3 regions of the Thalassobacillus sp. B23F22_16 genome follow, and region 3 is predicted to be linked to each of the others. Evidence: riboswitches for the same ligand, from Rfam matches in the RefSeq annotation. Region 3 holds a riboswitch; each other region holds the start of a gene.
The links. A riboswitch is a leader RNA that binds a small molecule or an ion and turns the genes downstream of it on or off. The one in region 3 is predicted to bind S-adenosylmethionine.
Positions count from the first base shown of each region.

Region 1: it holds a riboswitch for S-adenosylmethionine, as region 3 does, so the genes downstream of both, ACGTNI_RS04730 (homocysteine S-methyltransferase family protein) here and ACGTNI_RS11950 (5-methyltetrahydropteroyltriglutamate--homocysteine S-methyltransferase) in region 3, are expected to answer to the same signal.
Region 2: it holds a riboswitch for S-adenosylmethionine, as region 3 does, so the genes downstream of both, ACGTNI_RS09905 (methionine ABC transporter ATP-binding protein) here and ACGTNI_RS11950 (5-methyltetrahydropteroyltriglutamate--homocysteine S-methyltransferase) in region 3, are expected to answer to the same signal.

Region 1 is NZ_JBIEKD010000003.1:172,735-176,945, reverse strand. It holds gene ACGTNI_RS04735 (dihydrolipoamide acetyltransferase family protein) at 1-424, shown strand, start outside; gene ACGTNI_RS04730 (homocysteine S-methyltransferase family protein) at 502-1,554, opposite strand; SAM riboswitch class I at 1,640-1,750, opposite strand; gene ACGTNI_RS04725 (BrxA/BrxB family bacilliredoxin) at 1,914-2,351, shown strand; gene ACGTNI_RS04720 (proline dehydrogenase family protein) at 2,611-3,528, shown strand; gene pruA (L-glutamate gamma-semialdehyde dehydrogenase) at 3,563-4,211, shown strand, end outside.
Region 2 is NZ_JBIEKD010000010.1:85,867-90,077, forward strand. It holds gene ACGTNI_RS09895 (MetQ/NlpA family ABC transporter substrate-binding protein) at 1-380, opposite strand, end outside; gene ACGTNI_RS09900 (methionine ABC transporter permease) at 406-1,074, opposite strand; gene ACGTNI_RS09905 (methionine ABC transporter ATP-binding protein) at 1,067-2,092, opposite strand; SAM riboswitch class I at 2,274-2,387, opposite strand; gene ACGTNI_RS09910 (TlpA family protein disulfide reductase) at 2,586-3,005, shown strand; gene ACGTNI_RS09915 (thioredoxin family protein) at 3,129-3,443, opposite strand; gene ACGTNI_RS09920 (toprim domain-containing protein) at 3,455-3,817, opposite strand; gene ACGTNI_RS09925 (hypothetical protein) at 3,896-4,021, opposite strand; gene gcvH (glycine cleavage system protein GcvH) at 4,065-4,211, opposite strand, start outside.
Region 3 is NZ_JBIEKD010000013.1:116,973-121,183, reverse strand. It holds gene aceA (isocitrate lyase) at 1-183, shown strand, start outside; gene eutH (ethanolamine utilization protein EutH) at 278-1,354, opposite strand; gene ACGTNI_RS11955 (aspartyl-phosphate phosphatase Spo0E family protein) at 1,565-1,747, opposite strand; SAM riboswitch class I at 1,912-2,014, shown strand; gene ACGTNI_RS11950 (5-methyltetrahydropteroyltriglutamate--homocysteine S-methyltransferase) at 2,160-3,272, shown strand; gene ACGTNI_RS11945 (PRK06851 family protein) at 3,406-4,211, opposite strand, start outside.

The DNA.
Region 1 (4,211 bases), on a different contig from region 3:
CATTAATTTAAATATTGCAGTTGCAAAAGAAGATCAATTGTTCGTACCAGTCATTAAGGATGCTGATGACAAGAGCATCAAGGGGATTGCGAAAGACATTACTGACCTTGCTATGAAAGCAAGAAATGGTAAGTTGACTTCTGCAGATATGGAAGGAGGCACCTTTACGGTCAATAATACCGGATCTTTTGGCTCTGTGCAGTCCATGGGTGTCATCAACCACCCACAGGCAGCAATCTTACAGGTGGAATCCATTGTGAAAAAGCCTGTTATCAAAGATGGGATGTTCGCTGCAAGAGATATGGTGAATCTATGTTTATCATTAGATCATCGTGTGCTTGATGGCTTGGTTGCCGGTAATTTCCTTGCGCGTGTTAAAGATATACTGGAAAAGGTAACGAAAGATAATACACCAATTTATTAATAAGAAAAACTCCCGTGTACCTAAGATGGTTACGGGAGTTTTTTATTATATCTAACCAATTTTGAAAAGGTCTCTCTCTATGCTTTTGTCTTATAGGAAGTGATATGAGATTGCAGGGTTTTATCTGTTCCAAACATAAAATGCTTTTCCATATTTGGGGAATAAGTGGAATTGACGGCCACTCTCCCTACAGTTTCTGCGACTTCACGCAGCATACTTGGAGATGCCCCGCAGCATAACCCTAAGTAATTGACTCCAATATCATGGGCTTCCTTTGCCCAGGCAGCAAGTTCATACCGGTTGCAATAAAGCGGGTCCAGCGATGTTGGAAAGGTAGTCTCGGTCGGCAGGGTACAAGAGCATCCCCCATCGGGTAAATTGAAAAAGGTAGGGTGTTCTTCCGTTGTTCTATATGGTATGGGTAGTGCACCTACATAACCCTCAACATTTGCACGAATTTTTTCCATAAAAGGCTGCATCGTAGCTGGTCCACGGAAACAATTCATTCCTACTACCAAAGCTCCATGTTTCTTCAATAACTGACAGCCTTCCTCTACGGTATATCCATCCCGTAATACATTCTCCCCCATTAATCCAAACGTAATGACAGCAGGGAGGCCTTGTCTTTTTATTTCTTCTAAAGCAATCTTTGCTTCCTCGTAATAATAGAAGGTTTCACCATTGACAAAGTCTACCCCTTCTTCTTTGCACCAGCGAACCATTTCAGCAAAAATAGCACGCACGTCTTCTTTTGAAGAAGGGTCGTCGGGATTGAAAAGATTAGTATTTGAAATGTTACCAGCCACTAATGCTTCTTCTTCCGGATGTTCTTTTGCTACTTCTTTGGCCAGCCTAATAGCCTGGCGGTTCAATGGCTCTAATAAATCTTCCTTGCCGATAATCCGCATTTTTTCCCGGTGGGCATTGTAAGTGAATGCTAAAACGACGTCCGAACCTGCCAGCATATAATCGCGATAAGTCTGTTTAAGGGCTTGTGGATTATCCAAGGCGACTTCCGGAACGAATGAACCAGCTTGAAGGTATCCGCGACGCTCTAATTCAAATAGGTATCCTTCCCCGCAAATAACCGGCCCTTCCTGCAATCGTTGTTCTAAACTTCTTTTTGTCATCCAATCATCCTCTCAGGTGTATTTTCTTCTTTTACAAAAAACTTCCCTCTTTTGATAAGAAGAGGGAAGTTATGTATCCAGTCCTCTCTTATCTTTCAGAAAATGGTTTCTGTAGGAATTAGCACCTTTTCAAGCAGCTGCCTGAATGGTTGCCGGGCATCATCGGGCCTAGTCCCTCCGCCACTCTTGATAAGAGTTGCTATGCAATTGTCCTGTATTATAAGTGGGTGTAATCAGAAATGTCAACTGTATTTTCAGAGAATTTTGTATAGAAAGCAATTAGCAATTACTGATTGATTGAAAGCAACTGGAAATATTGATACTATTATCTAAGAAGATAATCTTGTTATAAAGGGGATATACGCATGGATTTCAATATTTATATGAACGATGTCGTCAACCAGGCTCGTAACGAAATCACCCAGGCTGGCTATAAAGAACTTACTACACCAGACGAAGTGGATGAAGCATTGAATCAAAAAGGAACTACATTGGTGATGATTAACTCTGTATGCGGGTGTGCAGGTGGTGTAGCACGTCCTGCAGCAGCACATTCTATCCATTATGATAAACGGCCAGACCACCTGGTCACCGTATTTGCAGGGCAGGACAAAGAAGCGACGGAACGTGCTCGCCAGCACTTCGTCGGCTACCCGCCTTCTTCACCTTCTTTTGCTTTTTTGAAGGACGGAGAAATCGTTACAATGGTCGAGCGTCATGATATCGAAGGATTTGAACCAATGGAAGTCATTGGAAAGCTCCAAAACATATTTGAAGAGCATTGTGAAGAAATATAAGATTTAAAGTGAAAAAATCCGGTTCAAGGTTAGTGCCTTGTAACCGGATTTTTTTGCGTTGAGAAGGACATTTCCATATATCTCAGTTGTGATTGTGTTTAAACCACAAAACCGAAGGGAGATGTTTGTGAGTGGCACACCTTGTCTAAAAGCCGTCATAATCGTTACAATTTTCTTAAGAGATAAATAATTAGGTTAGGGTTACAAGGAATAGGGAAACATCTTCTTTACGTAAGTGAAGCGAAGGGATGTGATGGTAGTGGAAGCCATTAGTAAGAACTTTTTCTTGTTTTTATCGAATAACCGGCTGCTGGATAAATTAGCGAAAAAGTGGGGGCCAAAATTCGGAGCTGATAAAATAGTCGGCGGAGAAACCTTTGACCAGGCCGTACCCTTGATTAAGCAATTGAATCAGCAAGGTCTTCAAGTGACCGTTGACCATTTAGGAGAATTTGTAAATTCCGAAGCAGAATCGAGAAAGCGTTCACAAGAATGTATAGAAACCATTCGTACGATCGCTGAACATCAGTTAGGTTCTGAAGTTTCGTTAAAACTTACCTCCCTTGGACTCGACATCAATGAAGAACTTGTTATCGAAAACATGGAGCAAATCCTTGATACAGCCGAGAAGCACGGGGTAGTTGTCACCATAGATATGGAAGACTCATCGCGATGCGAACGTACCCTGGATATTTATAAACGATTAAAAACAACCTATCACAACCTTGGTACAGTCATTCAATCTTATTTGTACCGCTCTGATTGTGATATAGATGATCTCGATGAATATGATCCTTATTTGAGATTAGTAAAAGGGGCATATAAAGAATCTGGAAAAGTTGCTTTTCCGGATAAAGAAAAGGTAGATGCCAATTTGAAGCATCTGATTAAGAAAAATTTATTGAATGGCAATTATACAGCTATCGCCAGCCATGATGATCAAATCATCAATTACACGAAAGAGCTGGCAGCAGAACATCAGATACCAACCGATCAATTTGAATTCCAAATGTTATATGGGATGAGGAATCAGACACAACTTGACCTTGCTAAGGAGGGCTATACCGTACGAGTATACTTGCCTTATGGAGATGATTGGTATGGTTATTTTATGAGAAGGATGGCTGAACGACCAGCGAATATCGCCTTTGCTATTAAAGGTGTTTTCAGTAAATAAATGATAAATAAATTTCTTGAAAGGGGTTTTATAAATGGTAACAGCTTATCGTCATGAACCATTCACAGATTTTACGATTGAGGAGAATAAGCAGGCATTTGAAGCTGCATTGAAACAAGTGAAAGATGAACTAGGGAAAGACTATGACCTTGTGGTGAATGGAGAGCGTATTCACACGGAAGAAAAAATTGTTTCTACGAACCCTGCTGATACAAAGCAGGTGGTAGGAAATGTTTCAAAAGCCAATCAGGAGACTGCTGAGAAAGCAATTCAATCAGCAGCAGAAGCATTCAAGAGCTGGAAAAAGTGGGATGCTGCATCCAGGGCTGAGATTCTATTCCGTGCTGCTAACATCGTGCGCAAGCGTAAGCATGAATTTTCTGCTTACCTTGTCTATGAAGTAGGTAAACCATGGAAGGAAGCCGATGCGGATACGGCAGAAGCGATTGATTTCCTCGAATATTACGGTCGTCAAATGCTGGAACTAAAAGATGGAAAGCCTGTCAATAGTCGTGATGGGGAGCATAACCGTTATGTTTATACGCCGATTGGTGTAAGTGTAGTTATTCCGCCATGGAACTTAGCTTTTGCAATTATGGCTGGTACTACAATCGCCCCTATTGTTACAGGTAATACGGTGGTAATGAAGCCTGCCAGTAACAGTCCTGTTATTGCTGCGAAAT
Region 2 (4,211 bases), on a different contig from region 3:
TCTACACTGGTAATATTTTGTGAGTAAATTCCCATTGGTTCAATATGAATGCCGCCTAAGTTTACAAAATCATAATCGTTCTCTGCTTTTTGAGATTCAAGATAAGGGATGTGTTGAAAATAATTCGCATCGATTTCCCCACTCTCCAAATCCTTATTCGGCAAGACATAATCCTGGTATTGTTCAATCTTCAACTGAATTCCTTCCTCTTCCAGAAGCGGCTGTGCTTCCTGTAAAACTTCAGCATGAGGAACACTGGTTGCACCTACCACAAGTTCGTCTTCGGAGCCATTATCGGAACCTCCACTGTCGGAACCTCCACAAGCTGCAAGTACTAAAATTACAGAACTGAATATTAACCCAATCAACCATTTTTTCATTTTTAATTCCCCTTTACTTTATTATCTATCTTTTATCCAAGGCTCGGGAAGTAATATCCCCGATAAATTGGAAAATAAATACGATTAATACAATCAGGACAGTACATACAAAAACCACATCGAAATCACTGCGCTGGAAGCCATAGAAGTAGGCAAAATCTCCCAACCCGCCAGCTCCAATTACACCTGCGACTGCAGTATAACCAATTAACGCGATTGCTGTGACTGTCAAACCAGAGACAAGGGCTGGCATTGATTCCTTCAATAATACTTTAAAAATGATTGTGGATGTTTTTGCACCCATCGACTTAGCTGCCTCAATAACTCCTTTATCTACTTCTTTCAAAGCTATCTCAACTAACCTGCCATAAAATGGAGCTGCTCCAATAATCAACGCAGGTAACGCAGCTTTAGGGCCGCGAATAGTCCCCATTAAAAAATCTGTAAACGGAAATAAAAGTAAAATCAATATAATGAAAGGAATAGCCCGGAAAACATTGACTAAAGAAGATATAATCCAATTTAAAGTTTTGTTTTCCCACAAGCCGCCCGGACGGGATAAATACAGTAATAAGCCAAGCATTATTCCTAAAATCAGAGTTCCTATTACCGAAATAACTGTCATATAAAGTGTTTCATTGGTAGCAGTAATCATATCAGCCATATCTACATTAGGGAACAGTTCATTAAACATGTGTAATCACCTCCACTTCAACAGAGGTGCCTTCAATGTAAGTAATAGTTTTTTCTATTTCACCTTGAGAGCCTTCCAAGTGTACAAAAAGTGTTCCATAAGCGCCTTTTTTCGTCTGCGTGATCTTTCCATGAAGGATGTTGAGATCAATGCTGAACTCTCTGGAAAGCTCGCTGATTACAGCCTGATTAGTGCTCTCCCCAACAAAATGCAACCGAAGCACTTTTCCTGAAGAGTATTTTTCATGTATTAAATCCAAAGAGTGATCTTGATCAGGATCTCCCATCACTTGATCCACGAATTTCTTTGTCACTGGGCGTTTTGGGTGAAGAAACACATCTAAAACATCCCCTTGTTCCACCACTTTACCGTTTTCCATTACAGCAACGCGATGACATATTTTTCTGATGACATGCATTTCATGGGTGATTAAAATGATGGTCAAGCCTAATTTTTCATTAATATCGACTAATAAATCGAGAATCGAATCGGTAGTCTCTGGATCAAGTGCTGAAGTTGCTTCATCACACAAAAGCACCTTAGGGTTATTCGCTAATGCCCGTGCGATACCGACACGCTGTTTTTGACCGCCACTTAATTGGGAAGGATAGGCGTTCTCTCTCCCTTGAAGTCCTACCAGTTCGATCAATTCCATTACTCTTGCTTGCCTTTTATCCTTAGGTACACCGGCTATCTCTAACGGAAAAGCGATATTATCTCTGACTGTACGAGACCAAAGTAGATTGAAATGCTGAAATATCATACCGATTTCCTGACGGGCAAGCCGCAGCTTATTTTTGCTCATGCTTGTTATTTCCTGCCCATCTATCGTTATCGAGCCGCCCGTGGGATCCTCCAGACGATTTAATAAACGGATGAACGTGCTTTTTCCAGCTCCACTGTATCCGATAACACCGTAAATTTCCCCGGCCTCAATATTTAGATCGAGATGATCAACCGCAGTGACATCCTGGTCTTTCGTGTGAAAGACTTTAGATAAATCTTTTATCGAAATCATTCTGTGCTGCCTCCTACTGCTTGCTGATGGTTTAAAGCAAAGAAAATACTGCTTGTCCCGAGTCTTACTTAGAAAGACTTTAATTCCAACATTTCTATAAAGTAAAACTTACTTTATGCATAAAAAAACACCTTTTCTGCTTAGAGAACAGAAAGGCGCTTAGGTAACAAGCTGCTCCGTTCTCTTATCTGCCAGAGCTTATGAACTCTGCAGGAATTGGCACCTTTTCAAGCTTGGAAAACTTGACGGTTGCCGGGCTTCATCGGGCCAGTCCCTCCACCACTCTTAATAAGAGATGTGATTAATTTTATTACTTTAATCCGTTTAAGTGTCACAAAAAAGATTGTAGCATGTGAGCGAAATTATTGTCAACAAAATTCGATTAATTTCGGCAAATAAGTATTCTTACTATGCAATACTTCTAATATGCGCTGTCTTCCATTTATATGGTAGGATAATGACAGAATTCTATGAATACGGAGGAGGTTTCTTTATGGAGAAAGCGCCACTTTTCCAATTGCCTTATATCAATAATTCAGGCGTCTATGATTTACAAGATGATCTCGGAAAAGTAATCGTTCTTACTTTTTGGGTATCCTGGTGTCCAGACTGTTCCAGGGATTTACCCATGAAGGAGCAGTTATACCGGTCTATGGACTCAGACAAAATTAGTCTTCTTACTATTAATGTAGCAGGTCGGGAGAGAGAAGGCGACGCAGGAAAATCATTCGCTGAAAAATTCCTGACCCAGCCCACTTTAGTGGATGATGGCAGATCAACTTATGACCAATACCAATGCAGCGGTGTACCAACCACCGTTATCATTGACCAATACGGTAATATTTCTGCTAAGTTCGGAGATCAGGCAGAGTTTCTTGAAATAGTTGAAAAAATTGGAGAGTTAGTGAAATAACAGTTCCTAATAAAGCAAAAAGCCGAAATAAATATAATTTCGGCTTTTTGCTTTATTTAAATTGAAAATAAACTCTTAAATTAGACCAAAGCTATTCCTCTCGTTATTTCTCGGGAAATAATGTTAGGAATTGACGTGTTTAGACACGATCCTCTGCATGTAAGGAACGGAACGAAAAGCATAAACCTTATCCTTCACCCTGCCATTAGATACAATTAATAAGCATGGTACGCTTTCAACTTGATTTTCCTGCATAAAACCAGGATGTAACGATGCATTCAGTTCAAAAAACAGGTTTTGCTTCCACAACGATTCAATCGTATCAAGCATTTTCCTGGCCATGCGGCATGTCCCACAAAACGGACTATGAATAAAAATCATGGCACTCCTATTAGTGTTAATTAAGTCTTTTTCTGATGACAGTTCTAATACTTCCATCGTACCCACCTTTATATCAGGTAAATTGATTTAACATGAAAATGTTGGCTTAATAGTGCTCGAGCCAGTTCCGGTTCAGGAGTTGTTGCTACTTCCCGGTAAGCTTTATCTACATATATATGTTCCGCATGCGGGAGTTCATGAGTCAGTTGTTTCCTCAACTTATGACCTGAATCATCTTCATCCACCAGAATATAGACAATGCGATCATCAAGATTATAGTCGAGGATCATTTCCTCCATCCGTTCTACCCCGAGCGTACCATGCGTACATAATATTTCTACCTGATTGTGATCATCCAATATCTTTTTTATATGTTTTTTATCTGTAATCCCTTCTACGATTAGAATGGGGACTTGGTTTTGATCGTTCATATCAGGATCCCACCCAGTTCTTTTAGTAAAACAGACCATGCTGTAGGATAGCATGGTCTGTGGGTATCTAACGTTTATTCAACACCAGCCGCCACCATCACAATCTACATATTGACGGACTTTCGGCGCCTCTTGTTTTGCAGGTTTAGTTTTACGCTGGCGCTGTCTGCCAGTAGTATCGGCACGTCTTTTAGATTGATTCATAATAGGTCACCCCTTGTCCATAGGATGTCCGTTGAAGAAAAAATTAGTCTTCTGTAATCATTTCTTCATACTGTTCAGCTGTCATCAATTCGTCCATTTCGGACTTATTAGAAGGCTCAACAATAACCATCCACGCTTTTTCATATGGAGATTCGTTAACGAATTCTGGAGAATCTTCCAATTCCTCATT
Region 3 (4,211 bases):
CAGGCTGAATTCGCAAGCGAAGAGCACGGCTACACCGCCACCCGCCACCAGCGCGAAGTCGGAACCGGCTACTTTGATGAAGTTGCTCAGGTCATCTCCGGCGGAACATCATCAACGACGGCCTTGAAGGGATCTACGGAAGCGGATCAATTTAACGAGCGAGAACTGTCTCCTCAAAAATAATCAGCAAAAGGGTGCCGGCAATTGGCACCCTTTTTTTAATGGCAACTTTCGGTTGTACTCATACTACCGTGCCTGCTAATCGTGCGTCCGTCGTTCAAGCCGTCTTTTTCAATGCAAAAACGGCAAGCGCAACTGCGCTAAAGCCGCTGACAAGTTTACCGATAATCATGGCAAACACCATCTCCTGGTTGACCCCGGCGACAAAACCTAAATGTCCTCCGAACACAAACGCCCCGCTTACTGCAAACGCAACATTGATGATTTTCCCTCTCGGTTCCATCTCCTTTAAAAGCACCAGCATCGGGATACTGTGTGCGAGTGATGCAATTAGCCCGGTTGTCGAAGTTTCACTGATCTGCAGTCTTCCGCCGATTTTTGCTAAGTATTTATCAAAGGCACGGGAGATGAACGCAACCATAGGAAAAGCACCGGCAAGGAAAATGGCGAGCCTGCCAACGATTTGAATCCCTTCATCGAGGGGCGTCATATTGGGGATGACGACAATGCCGGTCAGGGTTTCTACTGCGATTGCGGTGAGTCCGATAATCGCTAATGCTTCCACTCCTTTACCGAATATCGAAAACCCGGAGATCATCATTGAAGGCTTTTTCCATAATCCGATAGCAATTACAGTCGAAAAAATAATCGTAGGTATCAGATTTATGAGAATAATAGTCAGCTCCAGCCTTGCCACCATCGCACCTGTAAACGCGCCCACAGGTACAGTGATCAGCCCAAGAAGAATGCCTCTGGCGAAGTAGGGGTGGTCCTGTTTGTCGATGATTCCGAGTGCAACAGGTATGGTGAACACGAGCGTCGGGCCCATCATCGTTCCAAGGAAAACCCAGGCGAACAGCTCGGCATCCGGGTGCTGAGACATTTCGGTCGCCAGCGAGTAGCCGCCCATATCGATGGCGAGAATCGTGTTTGCGAAAGTGGCTGGATCGGCACCGATCACTCCGTATACAGGGGCGATGACAGGGGTCAGGAATTTGGCTATCACAGGCGCCAGGGAAATGATTCCGACCATGGCGAGTGTCAGGGAGCCCATCGCCATGAACCCTTCCGTGAAACGATCGCCGAACCCGAACCGGTTGCCGAGTATTTTATCGATGGCTCCTATACAGAGGAACCCGATTACGATCAGTATGATGATGTCGTTGATTCCCATAGCCCATCTGCCCTTTCGTTCAAGTTAATTTCTATCATAGTAGAGTAGTGGGCAGAATAGAAGCTAAAAATAAAAGATTTTGACTTGCCGGTATCCGGCTTTCTGTTGGAGATAATAGGTTAAGAGAATATGAAATGCTTTTTAGTGACAAGGGGTCACTGTTTTTATCGGCAGGCAGTTCAGGGGGTGGCTGCATAGCTATCAGCTGATTTACTTAAAACTCAGCCCTTTTGATTGCTTGAAACTATTGGTATAACGGGTGTATTCATTCAATAGTTCATCTAAGTATTGAGATATTTTTACGACTTCTGGATAGTGGTCTTCTGCTAAATATATATGGTACATTTTTTGTCGTTGTTCTTCAATTTTCTGTTCCAATTCAACTTTTTTCATCTTTTTTCCCTCCATTTCGTTACATTATTCGATAGAAAAAGTTTCCAAATGGGGGTGGGAAAAATTTCAAATTGAAGCAACAGAGAATTTTTTCCTTTGGCTTTATTTTTTCGTTTCCAGCTGATATCATTACTAGCATACTACTTTCTGAAAATTGGATAAAAATCTTATCAAGAGAGGTCGAGGGTAAGGCCCGGTGACGCCTCAGCAACCTGTATCACACAAGGTGCTAATTCCTGCAAGTTCTTTGAACTTGAGAGATAAGAAGCGGCGAATTCTATTATAAAGTCCCTTCTTATTGGAAGGGACTTTTATTTTTTATACTTTAAGTAAGTGTAAGAAAAGACTAAGGATTTCGCCAAAAGTTCCTGGAGACAAAGCAATTTTTTCTAAGCAGAGGAGAGGATTAGAAATGGCAGACACAAAAACTATAACAGCACCATTCCGCGGAGACCATGTTGGAAGTTTTCTTCGTCCGGAGCGGCTGAAGAAAGCACGCCAGCAAAGGCAGGATGGGAAAATTTCTGCAGAAGAACTGACGCGGCTTGAAGATGAGGAGATTATCAAGCTGGTAGAAAAGCAAAAAGAAGCGGGACTGCAGTCCATTACTGATGGGGATTTCCGCCGTGCCTGGTGGCATTTTGATTTTCTCGAAAATTTAGTTGGCGTGGAAGGATACGAGCCTGAATCCGGTATTCAGTTCAAAGGGGTGGAAACGAAACCCCATTCAGTCCGGGTGGTCGATAGGGTCGATTTCAGTGATAACCATCCAATGATTGAGCATTATAAATTTCTTCATTCCCTGGTGGGGAGAAATCATACACCGAAGTTCACGATTCCGAGTCCGAATATGCTATTATTCCGAGGCAATATCAATAAGGAAATCTATAAAAATGAAACAGAATTACTGAGCGATTTGACAAAAGCCTATCAAAAAGCGATCCAGGCCTTTTACGATGCGGGCTGCCGCTACCTGCAGCTCGATGATACGTCATGGGCAGGATTTTTCTCAGAAGAAGGCCTGCAGATGATTCGTGACCGTGGCCAGGACCCGGACCAACTAAAAGGATTGTTTGTCCAGGCAGTCAATGAATCGATTGCTAAAAAGCCGGAGGACCTTGTGATTACGATGCATATTTGCCGGGGCAACTTCCGCTCCACGTATACCGCATCCGGCGGCTATGATGCGGTATCGGAAACCATTTTCAGCGAACTGAATGTAGACGGATTGTTCCTCGAGTATGATGATGATCGCTCCGGCGGGTTTGAGCCGTTGCGTCACGTGAAGCGCGATGATCTCCGAGTCGTCCTTGGACTGATCACCTCTAAGACAGGGGAGCTCGAAGATAAAGACCGTATCAAAAAACGAATCGAAGAAGCGGCGGAATATGTACCGTTAGATCAGCTGTGCCTCAGCCCGCAATGCGGATTCGCATCCACCGAAGAAGGCAATATTCTTTCTGAAGATGAGCAATGGGCGAAAATCAGCCATGTCCTTGAAATTGCAGACGACGTTTGGAATTAATCAAAAGCCAGCCACTTATATGAAGAGTGGCTGGCTTTTTGGTTTGGAGGTTTTACGATCAAAAACCAGTCGGTTGTGATCAAAAATGAACTAGTTATGAGCGAAAATCGGAATATATGATCAAAATTCCAAATCAGTCATCCATCTCTGCTTTGAGCTGATCAAATAGTGCATCTACTTTACTGTCATCTGTCACCGCCGCGTAGATTTGCTCAAGCTCATCATGCAGTCGCTTCGCTTCCTGTAAGATGACTATGCCATTTTTCATATACGATTTATAACTGCGATTCAGTTCCATAATCGCGGTGGCATAATTTTCATCCGTCCCGGGTTTGACCGCTTTTTCATAGATATCGACGATTTCATCCCCATCTCTGTCAGGAAAATATTCATGGGGGTCGGTGCTGTCAAAAATACAAAATCCGAGCTCGCGGACAACAACCATATCCATGCTCTCTGGATCGAATCCACAGTGGTACATTTCGATATCGAAGCCAAGCTCTTCCGCTGCGGCGGCGACTTTTCTCAATAACGTCGATTTTCCGGTCCCTGCCCGGCCTTTAATGAAATAGCGTTTATCCAGCCCGTCGGTAAGATTATCGATGTAGTCCATCACACCTTGGGGAGTGGAAGCTCCGAAGAAGCGGTGTTTGACAATGGCGGTCCGGCCTGTGGCTGCCACCCCGTCGAAAAAGCGGTCGTTCAGATCGACAGCCAGCTGGTTCGCTTTCGTAAAGTCCATCTGGTTGATGTATATTTCCTCGAGGCCATCGTGGATATGCAGACCGGTCGCAAAGGAAGCGTGAGCCGAGGAGAATTCGTTTTCTATTTTTTCCTTCAAACCGAGGATTTCATCTTCGTGAATAGCAAGCTGATCTTTATCCAGCGCGACATCAGTATCTATGACTTTGCCGTTCCCCATGAAGCAGTCCCCATCCA